Regions from separate parts of the Sphingopyxis sp. Root1497 genome, predicted to be linked through region 2. Evidence: predicted binding sites of a transcription regulator. Region 2 holds the regulator's gene; the other holds the start of a gene.
The links. Region 2 encodes LexA, which represses DNA repair genes until DNA is damaged. Its sites were predicted from a motif close to GTTCCNCNCTTGTTCT; they were not measured.
Positions count from the first base shown of each region.

Region 1: a site for LexA is predicted at 2,427-2,442, ahead of ASD67_RS22360 (ATP-dependent helicase). Genes of this name have one in related genera too.

Region 1 is NZ_LMGF01000005.1:1,651,783-1,659,122, reverse strand. Features, by position in the region: gene ASD67_RS22360 (ATP-dependent helicase) at 108-2,402, opposite strand; gene ASD67_RS22355 (septal ring lytic transglycosylase RlpA family protein) at 2,588-3,142, shown strand; gene ASD67_RS22350 (hypothetical protein) at 3,164-3,571, opposite strand; gene ASD67_RS22345 (MFS transporter) at 3,730-4,995, shown strand; gene rsmD (16S rRNA (guanine(966)-N(2))-methyltransferase RsmD) at 5,027-5,569, opposite strand; gene ASD67_RS22335 (pseudouridine synthase) at 5,569-6,441, opposite strand; gene ASD67_RS22330 (response regulator) at 6,596-7,036, shown strand; gene ASD67_RS22325 (MFS transporter) at 7,140-7,340, shown strand, end outside.
Region 2 is NZ_LMGF01000004.1:312,555-319,894, reverse strand. Features, by position in the region: gene gltX (glutamate--tRNA ligase) at 1-433, opposite strand, end outside; gene ASD67_RS13060 (ComEC/Rec2 family competence protein) at 552-2,651, shown strand; gene lexA (transcriptional repressor LexA) at 2,605-3,288, opposite strand; gene ASD67_RS13050 (molybdopterin molybdotransferase MoeA) at 3,354-4,544, opposite strand; gene moaC (cyclic pyranopterin monophosphate synthase MoaC) at 4,541-5,014, opposite strand; gene ASD67_RS13040 (hypothetical protein) at 5,072-5,944, opposite strand; gene trpC (indole-3-glycerol phosphate synthase TrpC) at 6,217-7,002, opposite strand; gene trpD (anthranilate phosphoribosyltransferase) at 6,999-7,340, opposite strand, start outside.

The DNA.
Region 1 (7,340 bases), on a different contig from region 2:
TCGGCCCCTCCGTCAGCGGCTTTGCCGCTGCCACCTCCCCATCGCTGCCCGACAGGGAGGATATTTACGTCAGCGATCCACCATACACCAAAAGCGCCCGCGTGAAGCTATCCCGCCGCCTTCACAAAACTGTCGAGCACCCTTTTGCTGCCAGCCGACTCGAATTCGACCTCCAGCTTGTTGCCGTCGATGTCCATGATTTCGCCGTAACCGAACTTCTCATGAAACACGCGCATGCCGATCGCCAGGTCGGCGCGCGGCTTGGCGCCAACCGACGCTGCGGGGCCGCGCTCGCTGGGCGCGGGGGCGCGGGTCACCGTCGTCGACCCTGACACCGCGCGCTGCCAGGCGGGGCCGCGCGTCATCGTGCGCGAGGGGTTGCGCTCGGCGACATGCGCGAACGGATCGCCCTGCGCCGACCAGTTGGCGCGCCACAGGCTTTGGCCGCCGCCGAAGCTGTTTTCGCTGTCGACATGTTCGGGCGGAATTTCGGCGATGAAGCGGCTGGGGATGCTGCTCGTCCACTGGCCATAGATGCGGCGGTTCGCGGCATGATAGATGCTGGCGCGCACGCGGGCGCGGGTGATCGCGACATAGGCGAGGCGGCGCTCTTCCTCGAGGCTGGCGATGCCGCCCTCGTCCATCGAGCGCTGCGACGGAAACACGCCGTCTTCCCACCCCGCAAGGAATACATGGTCGAACTCCAGCCCCTTGGCGGCGTGGATCGTCATGATCGTCACCGTCTCGGTCGTGTCGTCATTGTCGCGGTCCATGACGAGGCTGACATGTTCGAGGAACGCCTCGAGCGAGTCATATTCCTCCATCGCGCGGACGAGTTCGGACAGGTTTTCAAGGCGGCCCGCGGCTTCGACGCTGCGGTCGGCCTGGAGCATCGCGGTATAGCCCGATTCGTCGAGGATCAGTTGGGTGAGTTCGGGATGCGACAGGTCGTTCGCCTTGGTCCGCCAGCCGCGCATCTGCGCGACGAACGTGGCGAGCTGGCGCCGCGCCTGCGGGGTGAGTTCGTCGGTTTCGGTGATCTGCGACGCCGCCTGCAGCAAGGGCGCGCGTTCGGCGCGGGCGAACTGGTGGATGCGCTGGATCGCCTTGTCGCCGAGGCCGCGTTTGGGGACATTGACGATGCGTTCGAAGGCGAGGTCGTCGGCGGGCGACTGGACGAGGCGCAGATAGGCGAGGGCATCGCGGATTTCGGCGCGTTCGTAAAAGCGGAAACCGCCGACGATGCGGTACGGCATGCCGATCGCGATGAAGCGGTCTTCGAACTCGCGGGTCTGAAACTGGGCGCGGACGAGGATCGCGGCGCGGTCGAGCGACACGCGGCGATGCTGGAGCGTTTCGAGTTCCTCGCCGACGCGGCGCGCCTCCTCGGGGCCGTCCCAGACGCCGACGACGCGGACCTTGTCGCCCGGCTCGAGTTCGGTCCACAAGGTCTTGCCAAGGCGGCCGCTGTTCTGCGCGATCAGCGCCGAGGCGGCGGCGAGGATCTGCGGTGTCGAGCGGTAATTTTGTTCGAGGCGGATGACGGTCGCGCCCGGGAAATCCTTGTCGAAGCGCAGAATGTTCGCGACCTCGGCGCCGCGCCAGCTGTACACCGACTGGTCGTCGTCGCCGACCACGCAGATATTCTTGCGCGATTGCGCCAGCAGCCGCAACCACAGATATTGGCTGGCGTTGGTGTCCTGATATTCGTCGACGAGGATATATTTGAAGCGTTGCTGATACTGTTCGAGCACGTCGCGGTGGGTCTTGAGGATCACCAGCATGTGGAGCAGCAGGTCGCCGAAATCGCAGGCGTTGAGCGTCTTCAGCCGCGCCTGATAGAGCGCGTAAAAATGCTGGCCCTTGCCGTCGGCCCAGGCTTCCTTGTCGGCGGCATCGAGGTCGGCGGGGACGAGCCCGCGGTTCTTCCACTTGTCGATGAGTCCCGCGAGCTGGCGCGCCGGCCAGCGCTTCTCGTCGAGCCCCTCGGCCTGGATCAGCTGCTTGAGCACGCGCAGTTGATCGTCGGTGTCGAGGATGGTGAAATTGCTCTGCAGGCCGACCAGTTCGGCGTGGCGGCGCAGCATCTTCGCCGCGATGCTGTGGAAGGTGCCGAGCCAGGGCATGCCCTCGACCGCGTCACCGATCATCCGCCCGATCCGCTCGCGCATCTCGCGCGCCGCCTTGTTGGTGAAGGTGACCGCGAGGATTTCGGACGGCCAGGCGCGCCGCGTCGCGATGATGTGGGCGAGCCGCGCGGTGAGCGCCGCGGTCTTGCCCGTGCCCGCGCCGGCGAGCATCAGCACCGGACCTTCGGTGGTCAGCACCGCCTGGCGCTGCGGGCCGTTGAGACCGCGCAGATAGGGCGGGTCCGAGGGATCGGGGCGGGCGAGGTCGGGCATCGAGGCAGGGGTATCGTTCACGCGCGAACGATTAGGGAACAGCGCGCGCGCTGTCCAGCGGGGAGGGGTGGATTTGGTTGCGGACATAGCGATCCTCCCCGTTCCGGGGAGGATCGTCCGCTCCCCACGCCCAAATACCCACGCAACCCTTTATCCCGCCCATCTTCGCCTCTACCGTCACCCAGATGCGCGCCTGTTCCCTGATCCCCGCATCGGCAGCCCTGCTGCTAACCGCCTGCGCCGGCGGCAATTTCCGTGCCGTCAGCGACACCCCGGTGCGGATCGGCCCGGCTTATGCGGTTCGCGGCACCACCTATGTGCCCGCCGCCGCGCCGGGTTATGACGCGGTCGGCTACGCCAGCTGGTACGGCAACGAATCGGGCAACCGCACCGCCAATGGCGAGCCATTCCGGCCCGGCTGGATCACCGCCGCGCACACCACGCTGCCGCTGCCGACCTATGTCGAGGTGACCGCGCTCGACAGCGGCCGCCGGATCATCGTGCGGGTCAACGATCGCGGCCCCTTTGCGCAGGGCCGGATCATCGACCTGTCGCGCGCCGCGGCCGAGGAACTCGGCATCAAGGCGCAGGGTCATGCCGCGGTGCGCGTCCGCCGCGTCGAGCCGTCGGAAAAGGATCGCAAACGCCTGCGCGACGGCAAAGCGGCGGCGTCGCTGCCGCCTTTGTCGGGGCGGGAATTGCAAGGGTTGCGGGCGCGGGTACCGGCAAAAGGCCAGTGATGCGGGTAGACGTCGTCGGATCTATACGCCGTAGAAAGTGAGCGTCGGATACTCCGCCGCAGCCTTGCGAAGCCAATATGATGTCAGCCGGAGCGCGTCGAGGCATCGGCGTCGACCTCCGCTATTTTCCAGCAGCTGGGCGAGTTCTCCTCCACCGAAGAGGCGGATATCGTCCGGAATCGGGAGGTCGGCGCGCAGCCGATTATCCCATTCGTCGGCGGCGCGAGCGATTTCGATCCAACAGGGGGATGGAATTTCGCACACCCCATAAGGATCGAACCGGTCGGTTGCGCGGCGAAGAGGGGCGCAAAAGATTTCGCCGAAGGGAAAACTCCAGACCAGACTGGCGAAATGTTCGACGTGCGGCGATATCTGGAAACGCAAGCCGGCTTCGAACCCGGGCTCGTCCTTGATATAGGCCAGTTGCATTGCGCGCGTTTTAGAAGAGCGAGGCCGGACGTCAACCATCGCCGATGGGGATTGCCGCGGCCGTCGTGCGCCAGCGCGCGAAATCTATTCGGTCTTGCGTTCGACCGCCCAAAGCGCCCAAGGCGGCGAAAATCAACAAGGGGAGGGGTTGTTCGCCCATGGATCTGGCACCCTATCGCAAGCATCGGCGCATCCTGACCGCGAGCCTCGTCGGCACCGCGGTCGAATTCTACGATTTCTATATCTATGGCACCGCCGCCGCTTTGGTGTTCGGGCCGCTCTTCTTTCCGTCCGAATCGCCGTCGGCGCAGCTGATGCTGAGCTTCATGAGCTTCGGCCTCGCCTTTTTTGCGCGGCCCGTCGGGGCGGTGGTGTTCGGCCATTATGGCGACCGGATCGGGCGCAAATCGACATTGGTCGCGTCGCTGATGCTGATGGGCATTTCGACGCTGCTGATCGCTTTCCTGCCGACCTATGCGATGGTCGGCTGGGTCGCGCCGCTGCTGCTCTGCATCCTGCGCTTCGGACAGGGCTTCGGGCTGGGCGGCGAGTGGGGCGGAGCGGCGTTGCTCGCGGTCGAGAATGCGCCGCCGGGCTGGCGCGCGCGTTTCGGCATGGTGCCGCAATTGGGCGCGCCGGTGGGGTTCATCGCGGCGAATGGCCTGTTCCTGCTGCTCGGGCTGGGCATGAGCGATGCCGAGTTCGCCGCATGGGGATGGCGCATCCCCTTCCTGCTGTCGGCGATCCTCGTCGGACTCGGGCTGTGGGTGCGGCTCAAGATCGGCGAGACCCCCGATTTCGCCGAGGCGCTCGAACAGGATCGCCCCGTCGGGGTGCCGATCGGCGAGCTGGTCAAGCATCATCTGCTGCCGACGCTCGCGGGCACCTTCGCGGTCGTCGCCTGTTTCGCGATCTTCTACCTCTCGACCAGCTTCGCGCTCGCGCATGGCACGACGACGCTCGGTTATCCGAAGGAGCAGTTCCTGCTGATCCAGCTCGGCGCGATCCTGTTCATGGCGGTAGGGATTATCGTCGCCGGTTACTGGAGCGACGCGGCGAGCGCGCAGAAAGTGCTGACCTGGGGATGCGGCGCGACGATCCTGATCGGCTTCCTGTTCGGGCCGGCGCTGGCGTCGGGATCGTGGTGGCTGATCTTTGCCGGACTCGCGTCGGCGCTGTTCGTGATGGGGCTGGTCTATGGCCCGCTCGGCGCCTGGCTGACCGGGCTGTTCCCGGTCGAGGTGCGCTACACCGGCGCGTCGATGACCTTCAACGCCGGCGGCATTTTGGGCGGCGCCGCCGCACCGATCGTCGCGCAGGCGCTCGGCGACTGGCGCGGCACCGGGGCGGTCGGGCTGTATCTCGCGCTCGCCGGAGTGATCAGTTTCGGCGGGCTGGCGATGGTGCGCGGGCGCCCATCCTGAATCCTCCCCACGGCTACGCCGCAGGGAGGATCTATACGGAACGCAGCAGCGTCAGCTTCGCTTTGCCAACCTTGCGTTCGGCATCGATCTCGAAGCCCGCGACCTCGACGGCCTCCTTCTCGCCAGTTTCGACCGAAACCCAGGTCTCGGGCGCGATCCAGCCGAGGCGGTTCAATTTGTCGAGCGCGACGCTGCCGGCGCCGGTGGCGTATGGGGCGTCGAGCAGCAGCAGGTCGTAGCTGCGTTTCGCCGGGCCGAGGCTGAGCACCGATCCGGCGCGCACATCCGCACGCGCGGCGGCGCCAAGCGCGGCGAGATTGCCCGTCAACGCATCGAGCGCGTCGCGATCCTGCTCGGCGAACAGGCAATGCTCGGCGCCGCGCGACAGCGCCTCGATGCCGAGCGCGCCTGATCCCGCGAACAGGTCGGCGACGTGGAGCCCTTCGAAGCTGCCGAGGCGGCTCGCGAGCATCGAGAACAGGGTCTCGCGCGTGCGGTCGGCGGTCGGCCGCGTCGCATCGCCCTTGGGCGCGATCAGCTTGCGGCCGCGCCATTCTCCCGAAATCACACGCATCAGGGCTTGCCCGAACCGAGGTGGCGGCGGAATTTGAACAGATCGTCGCGCGGCACGACGTCGACATCGCCCATGCCAAGCCCTTCGAGGCTGAACTCGCCGTAACGGGTGCGGATCAGGCGGCTGACCTGCAGCCCGAAATGTTCGAGCACCTTGCGCACTTCGCGATTCTTCCCCTCGGTCAGCGTCATTTCGACCCACTGGTTGCGCCCGGTGCGGCGTTCGAGGTTGGCGATGATCTTGCCATAGCGCACGCCCTCGATCTCGATCCCCATCGCCAGTTCCTCGAGCTGGACCTGGCTGATCTCGCCAAAGGCGCGGGCGCGATAGGTGCGTTCGACCCCGCTGGCGGGCAGTTCGAGCTGGCGCTTGAACTCGCCGTCGTTGGTCAGCAGCAGCAGCCCCTCGGTATTATAGTCGAGGCGGCCGACGGGCATCAGGCGCGGCAGGCCCTTGGGCAGCAGGTCATAGATCGTCTTGCGCCCCTTGGGATCGCGCGCCGCGGTGATGCAGCCCGCGGGCTTGTGAAAACGATAGAGTCGCGTCGAGACCGGCTTGGCGACCGGATTGCCGTCGACGGTCAGCCCTTCCAGCGAGGTCAGCAGCGGCGCCGGGTGCACCACGATCTGGCCGTTGAGCGCGATGCGCCCTTCCTCGACCATGCGTTCGACGTCGCGGCGCGATCCGACGCCAGCGCGGGCGAGCAGCTTGGCGATGCGCTGCGGGCCGTCCTCATGCTCGGGCTCGGCATCCTTGGCTTTGCGCGGGGGCGCGGCGACGCGCGCGGCGCGGCGGCCGCGGAGGGCATCGGGCTTGTCGTCGGCGGGGCGCGCGGTGCGCGGCCCCGATCGGGGAGGGCGGGGTGATTTCATGGGAACGGAAACGGCTTTCTTGTCGTTATTCGGGGCAAAGTGTTGCGCTGTGACCACGCTCATAGCCGGAAATGCACCGCTTCGTCGATGGTGCGCAAAAGCCGGCTTGCAGGAAGGGTATCAGCGCGTCATGTCGCCGATAAAGGGAGTCATCATGCTGTTCGCGCCCCGCCCGTCGTGCATTAAGCGGCTGCTGGTCATCGAGGATGACCCGCTGGTCGCGTTCGACAATGAGCGGACCCTGAAACACAGCGGTTACGACGTGATCGCCTCGGTCGATTCGGGTGAGGCGGCGGTGGCGCTGATGGCGGTCGAACAGATCGACGCGCTGGTGCTCGACCTCGGACTCGCGGGCGACATGACCGGGCGCGACGTCGCGCGGCTGGCGCGCGATCGCGGCATCGCGGTGCTGCTGGTGACCGGCCAATGCCCCGAGGATGCCGCCGACATCGCGCTCGCCTGCCTGAACAAGCCACACAGCGCGTCGGCGCTGGTCGCGGCGCTGCGGGCGCTCGAGGCGATGAGCTGCAAGAACGAGGCGCCGCCGCGCAAGGTGAGCGGGCTGACGACATATTGGCGGCCCGAGGCGGCGTAAGCCGAACGGTTCAGCGCTGGGCCGCCAAATAGGCGCTTCCAATTTGACCCCGAGGCTTTAGGCCCGTCTTCGAGGTTCCGCGTGGCGGGAAGGGGAGACGAGCTTGCAGCCTGAAACCGTGACGCCGCCGCGCCAGAGCTGGTCGGACAGTATCCGCCCCTATCTTCAGCGCGCGCCGCTGGCTGCCTTGCTTCTCGGCATTTCGTCGGGCTTTCCCTTTGCGATGATCGGGGCGACGCTGACCACGCGACTGGCGCAGGACGGGTTTCAGAAATCGTCCATCACCGCCTTTTCGCTCGCGTTC
Region 2 (7,340 bases):
CGTCGTTCCGGTCGCGCCAGGGGCTGCGGACGCGGAAGGGCAGGCGCTTTTCCTGGGCCTCGGCGCGCATCGCGGCGAGTTCGTCCTGCGTCAGATAGCAGCGATAGGCATCGCCCTTGGCGAGCAGCTGCGCGGCGACGTCGGCATGGCGGCCGGCGCGGGCGAATTGATAGACGGTGTCGCCGTCCCAATCGAGGTCGAGCCAGCTCATCCCGTCGAGGATCGCGTCGATCGCCGCGTCGGTCGAGCGCGCGCGGTCGGTATCCTCGATGCGCAGCAGGAACTTGCCGCCGTGGTGGCGCGCGAACAGCCAGTTGAACAGCGCGGTGCGCGCGCCGCCGATGTGGAGGAAACCCGTGGGCGACGGCGCGAAGCGCGTCACCACATCAGCGCCGGTCGCTTCGCCGGATATGGTTTGATTTTCGGTTGCCACAACGGCCTCTTTCACTCAGTTTTGCGGGTCCCCGCGGACGGCGGGGACGGGGATCGGGGGTGCCCCTAGCATGGCGACAAGGCCGCTTCAAACGCCCATTGGTTTGCGCGCGGCGGCGATGGTGCGGCGGGTGGGCGAGTCGGTCGAGGCGCGGCTCGATGCCGAGCGCGAACGGATCGCGCTTTGGCTGCCGGTCGCGCTCGGCGCGGGGATCGCCGCCTGGTTCGCGCTGCCCACCCGGACCCACTGGATCGGGCTGTTGCTGGTGTTGGGCGCCGGGGCGCTCGCCGGGCTGCTGATCGGCTGGCAACGCCGGTTCGGGCGCGCGGTCGTCGTCGGATGCGCGGTGATGGCGCTGGGGTTGTTGCTCGTGTGGGGGCGAGCACTATGGGTGTCGGCGCCCGTGCTGGCGCTGCCGGTGGTAACCGAATTTTCGGCGAGCGTCGAAAGCGTCGAGCCGCTGCCGGCGAAGGACCAGGTCCGGCTGATCGTGCGGCCACTGAAGCGACCCGATCTGCCGCCGCGGTTGCGGATCACCGCGGCGGGCGAACAGGGCAAGGGCATCGCGCCGGGCGAGGCGATCGGGCTGCGCGCGCGGCTGATGCCGCCGCCGACCGCGAGCCTGCCCGGCGGCTATGATTTCGCGCAGCGCGCCTGGTTCGACCGGATCGGCGCGGTCGGTACGGTGCTCGGCGACATCGGGCGGGCGCCGGGCGCGGGGGACGGCGTGCAGACGCTGCGGGCGCGGCTGAGCGATCATATCCACGGGCAGATCGACGGATCGGCGGGGGGGATCGCCGCCGCGCTCGTCGCGGGCGATCGCGGCGCGATCAGCGAGGCCGACGAGGAGGCGATGCGGCGGAGCGGGCTGGCGCATCTGCTGTCGATCAGCGGACTGCATGTGACCGCGGTGGTGACCTTTGCGATGCTGATCGCGATGAGCCTGCTCGCGCTCAGTCGGCGGCTGGCGCTGGCGGGCTATGTGCTGCCGCTGGCGGCGGCGGTCGCGGCACTCGCTGGCGGGGGATATACGCTGCTCGCGGGGGCCGAGGTGCCGACCTTGCGCTCGTTCATCGCCGCGCTGCTGGTGCTGATCGCGTTCCTGCTCGGGCGCGAGGCGCTGACGCTGCGGCTGGTCGCGGCGGGCGCGCTGATCGTGCTGATCTGGCGTCCCGAGTCGCTGGCGGGGCCGAGTTTCCAGCTGAGTTTCGCGGCGATCACCGCGATCGTCGCGCTGCACGAAAGCCGCGCGATGCAGCGGTTCATGGCGCGGCGCGAGGAGCCATGGGTGTTTCGCCTGGGACGCGGGGTCGCGGGACTGGTGATCACCGGGCTCGCGGTCGAGGTCGCGCTCGCGCCGATTGCGCTGTTCCATTTCCACAAGGCGGGGCTCTATGGCGCGCTCGCCAATGTCGTCGCGATCCCGCTGACGACCTTTGTCATCATGCCCGCCGAGGCGCTGGCTTTGCTGTTCGACAGCGTCGGGCTCGGTGCGCCCTTCTGGTGGGTCGCCGAGCAGGCGCTGAACGGACTGATCTGGCTCGCGCACAGCGTCGCCGAGGCGCCCGGCGCGGTGGCGACGCTGCCGGTGTTTCCGCCCTGGGGTTTCGGACTCGCGATCTTCGGCGGGATATGGCTGCTGCTGTGGCGGACGCGCTGGCGCTGGGCGGGGGCGGTTCCGCTGGTCCTCGGCATGGCCGTCCTGCTCGCCCAGCCGCGGCCCGATGTGCTGATTACCGGCGACGGCAAGCATATCGCCGCGGCGCAACCCGACGGCAGCTATGCGTTGCTGCGTGAGCGGGCGGGGGATTATGTGCGCGACGCGGTGGCCGAGGCGGCGGGGATCGATGCGCCGCTCGCCGCGCTCACCGACCTCGATCATGTCGCCTGCAACCGCGATTTCTGTCGCTGGACGCAGGATGGCCGCACCATCCTCGCGGCGCGCGGGCGCGACCGGATCGAGGGGGCGGACATGGCGGCGGCGTGCGCCGCCGCCGATGTGGTGATCAGCGAACGCTGGTTGCCGCGCGAATGCGCCGGCCGCTGGCTGACGATCGATCGCGATACGCTGCCGCAGACCGGCGGGCTGGCGCTTTACCTCGGTGAGCGGCCGCGCGCGGTGACGGCGTTAGGCGCGGGCGACGAGCATATGTGGCGCCGCCCGCCGCAGGTCAGTGGTAACGACGAAGCAGTCCCGACAACTTCCCTTGCACGATGACGCGCTCGGCGGCGTAGCGCTGCGGCTCATAGGCACTGTTCGCGGGATCGAGACGGATCATCTTGCCCTCGCGGCGGAAATATTTGAGCGTCGCATCCTGCCCGTCGACGAGCGCGACGACGATATCGCCCTCGCGCGCGGTGCTGACCTTCTGGATCAGCGCATAATCGCCGTCGAAGATGCCGGCCTCGACCATCGAGTCGCCCGACACTTCGAGCGCATAATGTTCGCCTGAGCCGAGCAGCGCCGCGGGGACCGCGAGATTGTCATGATTTTCGAACGCCTCGATCGGCACACCCGCGGCGATCTTGCCGTGGAGCGGAACCTCGACGATGTCGTTCGCGGCGATCGGACGCATCGCGGGGGCGGGCTTGCGCAGCGGCACGACATTGTCGCGATCGGTGCTGACGGCCGCCTTGCCGCCCTCGGGAAGCTTGACGACCTCGAGCGCGCGGGCGCGGTTGGGGAGGCGGCGGAGGAAGCCGCGCTCCTCGAGCGCGCTGATCAGGCGGTGGATTCCCGATTTGGACTTGAGCCCGAGCGCCTCCTTCATCTCCTCGAACGACGGCGAGATGCCGCTCGCGTCGAGCTTTTGCTGGATGAAGTGGAGCAGTTCATGCTGCTTGGCGGTCAACATCGGGCGTTCTCCATGATGCCGGTTTCGGACATAAGGAGAACGATAATGGAACAGAAGCGAACTTGTCAAGCGATGTCGATATAATCCGCCGCGTCGCCCGCCGCGCGGGACGGCGCACCGATCTCGCGGATGACGAGCGCATTCGCCGCAGCGAGCGGAAAGGTGCGGCCGCTGTCCTGTCCGTCGAAGGGCGAGAGAAGGCCGTCGTCGATCCGTCCGCGCAAATAGTCGCGTCGCGCGCCGCCGGGGCCGAGGGGGGCCGCGAGCGGGGCCCTGCGCAGTTGCGGGAGCGGGGCTCGCGCGCCGGCGAGATGGCGGACGAGGGGGAGCAGGAACAGGGTCGCAGTAACGAAGGCCGACGAGGGGTTGCCGGGCAGGCCAAGCAGCAGCGCGTCGCCGAGCGTGCCCGCGATCAGCGGCTTGCCGGGGCGCATCGCGATCTTCCAGAAATCGAGCCGCCCGCCGGCATCGTCGAGCGCGCCGCGGACATGGTCGTGATCGCCGACCGAGGCGCCGCCGACGGTGACGATGACGTCGTGACGTCGCGCCAGGTCTTTTAATACCTTGGATAAAATTTCACGGTCGTCGCGGATGTGGAGCGGGATGCTGACCACGGCGGGCTCGGCGGCGAGCATCGCGGCGAGCATCGTGCCGTTGCTGTCGGGGATCTGGCCGGGCGCGAGCGCACGGCCCGGCTGGACGAGTTCGTCGCCGGTGGTGAGGATCGCGACACGCGGGCGGGCGCCGACCACAAGCTGCGCGTCGCCACCCATGATCGCCGCGGCGATCGCACCGGCGTTGAGCCGGGTTCCGGCGGCGACGAGCGTGGCGCCGGTAGCGAAGTCGCTGGCGCGGTCGCGAATATGGGCGCCCTGGGCCTCCGGGCCATCGCCGGTCAGCGTCAGGACCGTGCCGTCGGCGGCGACATCTTCCTGCAGGATGACCGTGTCGGCGTCGTGGGGGACCATCGCGCCGGTGAAGATGCGGATCGCCTGACGCGCGCCGAGGGGCAGGACGGGCGCGGAGCCTGCGGCGACCTCGCCGATGATCGTCCATGGTCCCGGCAGGTCGGCGAAACGGATCGCATAACCGTCCATCGCCGAAAGCGGCGCCGCAGGCTGGTCGCGCAATGCGATGATATCGTGCGAAAGATATCGGCCAAGCGATTCGGAAAAGGCGATATTTTCTGGAGGAAGCGGCGTGCGGAGCGCGAGCAGGCGTGCCTGCGCCTCCTCGACGGGGAGCAGCTTGCTCATTCGGCGTGCCAGTCGCCCGAGCGGCCGCCGCTCTTTTCGAGCAGGCGGATATCGCCGAGCACCATCGCGCGGTCGAGCGCCTTCGCCATGTCGTAGAGGGTGAGCAGCGCGACCGAGGCGGCGGTGAGCGCCTCCATCTCGACCCCCGTCGGCCCCGTGGTCGCGGCGGTCGCGGTGACCGAAATGCCGGTTTCCTCCCATTCGAACTCGACGCCGACCTTGGTGAGCGCGAGAGGATGGCAGAGCGGGATGAGGTCGGCGGTGCGCTTGGCGCCCATGATCCCGGCGATGCGCGCGGTCGAGAGGACGTCGCCCTTGGGCGCGTTGCCGGTGCGGATGGCTTCGAGCGCTGCAGGGGACATGGTGATGCGGCCGGTGGCGACGGCGCGGCGCGCGGTTGCGGGCTTGGCGCCGACGTCGACCATATGGGCGGCGCCGCTTTCGTCGAGATGAGTCGGGCGTTGGGTCATGGCGATGAAGCCAAGCAACGCTGCGGAGGAAAGGCAAGGAGAGATAATGACAGGCGGTCAGGTAACGATGATTTCCAGCGATGGGTCCGACACCTGCGTCGCTTCGCAGCGCGTCTTGAAATCGGCGAGGCCGGCGCGCCACCACCGGTGCTCGGCACGGATCTTGTCGAAGCCTGCGGCGAGCGCGGTCATGTCGATGTGATATTCGCCGACGACCCGCATCGGTCCGGCGGGTCCGTTGGGAAAACTATGCGGGTCATATTTCCGGGGTTCGACGAATATATCGAAGACCGTCAGCGCTTCGAGCCCGCTGCCCCAAGCCAGGAGGTTCGCGACCGGCATCGTCAGGTCCATGTTGGAGGTATCGCCATAATTGCTGATCAGCGCGGGTTCGAGCGGGCTGAGGAAAAGCATGCGGTCATTGCCGTTCGCGTAGGGGAGGACTTCGCTGTTGCGGACCACGACCGATTGGTGCCAGCGCTCCTTTTTCCGCATCGACCGGGCGACGCCGTCGATATTGACGATGCGGATCATCGCTTTGGCAGACGGATCGGGCGTAGGCGTCTTGTCCCAGACATTGCCGCCGGGCCATTCGATCATGACCGTCATGCCGCTTGGCTGTCCGGCGGGGAGGATGATGGACTGTTCCGCCATCAGGCCGGCCGGGAGGGGCGGGGCGCGCCTGGGTAGATAATCGGACGTCCATCGGCCGCTTTCGGAAAAGATCGCGCCCGCTTCAGTGTACAGCGTGTCGAATTCGAGCGTGCCGCCGAAGCCGTCGAGGGGCGCGCGGTGACGACATTGATACATGGTTTTCGGCCATTCGGCCGCTTGGGCCGAGCCACTTTCCTGCGCCGATGCCGCCTGACCCAGCAACGGGGCGGCCATCGGCAGCGCCAAAAGCCATGATAGCCGATTGATTCCCGCCATCCTTCTTTCCCTGGTTCCCGGTGTCGATCCGGTTCTTGTAACCGCCTGCTGTAACCGGCGAGATATTACCGGTTCGTATAGGATACCGGTCGGTGATGGGGGGCGAGCTGGTTCTGCTGCGGGTTACGAAAACCGGTTCCGGGCGGAAGGGGGCATAGAAGAGCTGATCCCCGGCGAAGGCCGGGGTCCAGGGCGTCATACTGCTCTGGACCCCGGCCTTCGCCGGGGAACGGGTCGTGGCGGAATGTCCGCTCCCCACCCCAAAGCAGACACTACCCCTCCAGCAACGCTTTCGTCGCCGCGGCCACATCCGCCTGTCGCATCAGGCTTTCACCGACGAGGAAGGTCTTCACGCCGCTGGCCGCGAGGCGTTGGCAGTCGGCGTGGGTGGCGATGCCGCTTTCGCCTACGAGCAGGGTGCCGGCCGGAACCAGCTTCGCGAGGCGTTCGGTGACCGCGAGGTCGGTCTCGAACGTCCGCAAATCACGGTTGTTGACGCCGATCAGGCGCGACTGGAGCGCGGTCAGCGCGCGGCTTAGCTCGGCTTCGTCATGGACCTCGACGAGGACATCCATGCCGCGTTCGATCGCCGCGGCCTCGATGGCCTGCATCTCGGCGTCTTCCAGTGCGGCGACGATGATCAGGATCGCGTCGGCGCCGATCGAGCGTGCTTCGGCGACCTGCCAGGGATCGATCATGAAATCCTTGCGCAGCACCGGCAGGTCGCACGCGGTGCGCGCGGCGATCAGAAATTCCTCATGCCCCTGGAAATAAGGCGCGTCGGTGAGCACCGAGAGGCACGCCGCGCCGCCGGCCTGATAAGCACGAGCGTGGTCGGCGGGATCGAAATCTTCGCGAATCAGTCCCTTGGACGGCGAAGCTTTCTTGATTTCGGCGATCAGCGCGAAGCAGCCGGCGTCGATCTTTGCCTGCAGCGCGGCGGCGAAACCGCGCACCGGGCCGGCGTCGATGGCGTCGAGATCGGCCATCGTGCGCGACTGGCGGCGCTCGGCGACCTCTTCGGCCTTGGTGGCGAGGATTTGGGTGAGCTTGTTCATTTGTAAGCGATCCAGCAGTCGAGCAGTGCGTTGGCGAGGCCCTTGTCGATCGCTTCGGCGGCTTCCTCGACGCCTTCGGTCCGCGTTCGGACCGCGCCCGCGACGAGGAGGGCCTCGGCGGCGTTGTAGAGCACGGCGTCGCGATAGGCACCGGGTTCGCCCTGGAGCAGGCCGCGCAGCGCGCGCGCATTGAAAGCGGCGTCGCCGCCGCGCAGTTCCTCGAGCGGGTGTGTCGGCAGGCCCGCGTCGGCGGCGTGGCTGCGCTGCATGACGACGCCTTCGGGGGTGACCACCGCGACTTCGTTGCCGCCCGCGAGCGACAGTTCGTCGAGGCCTTC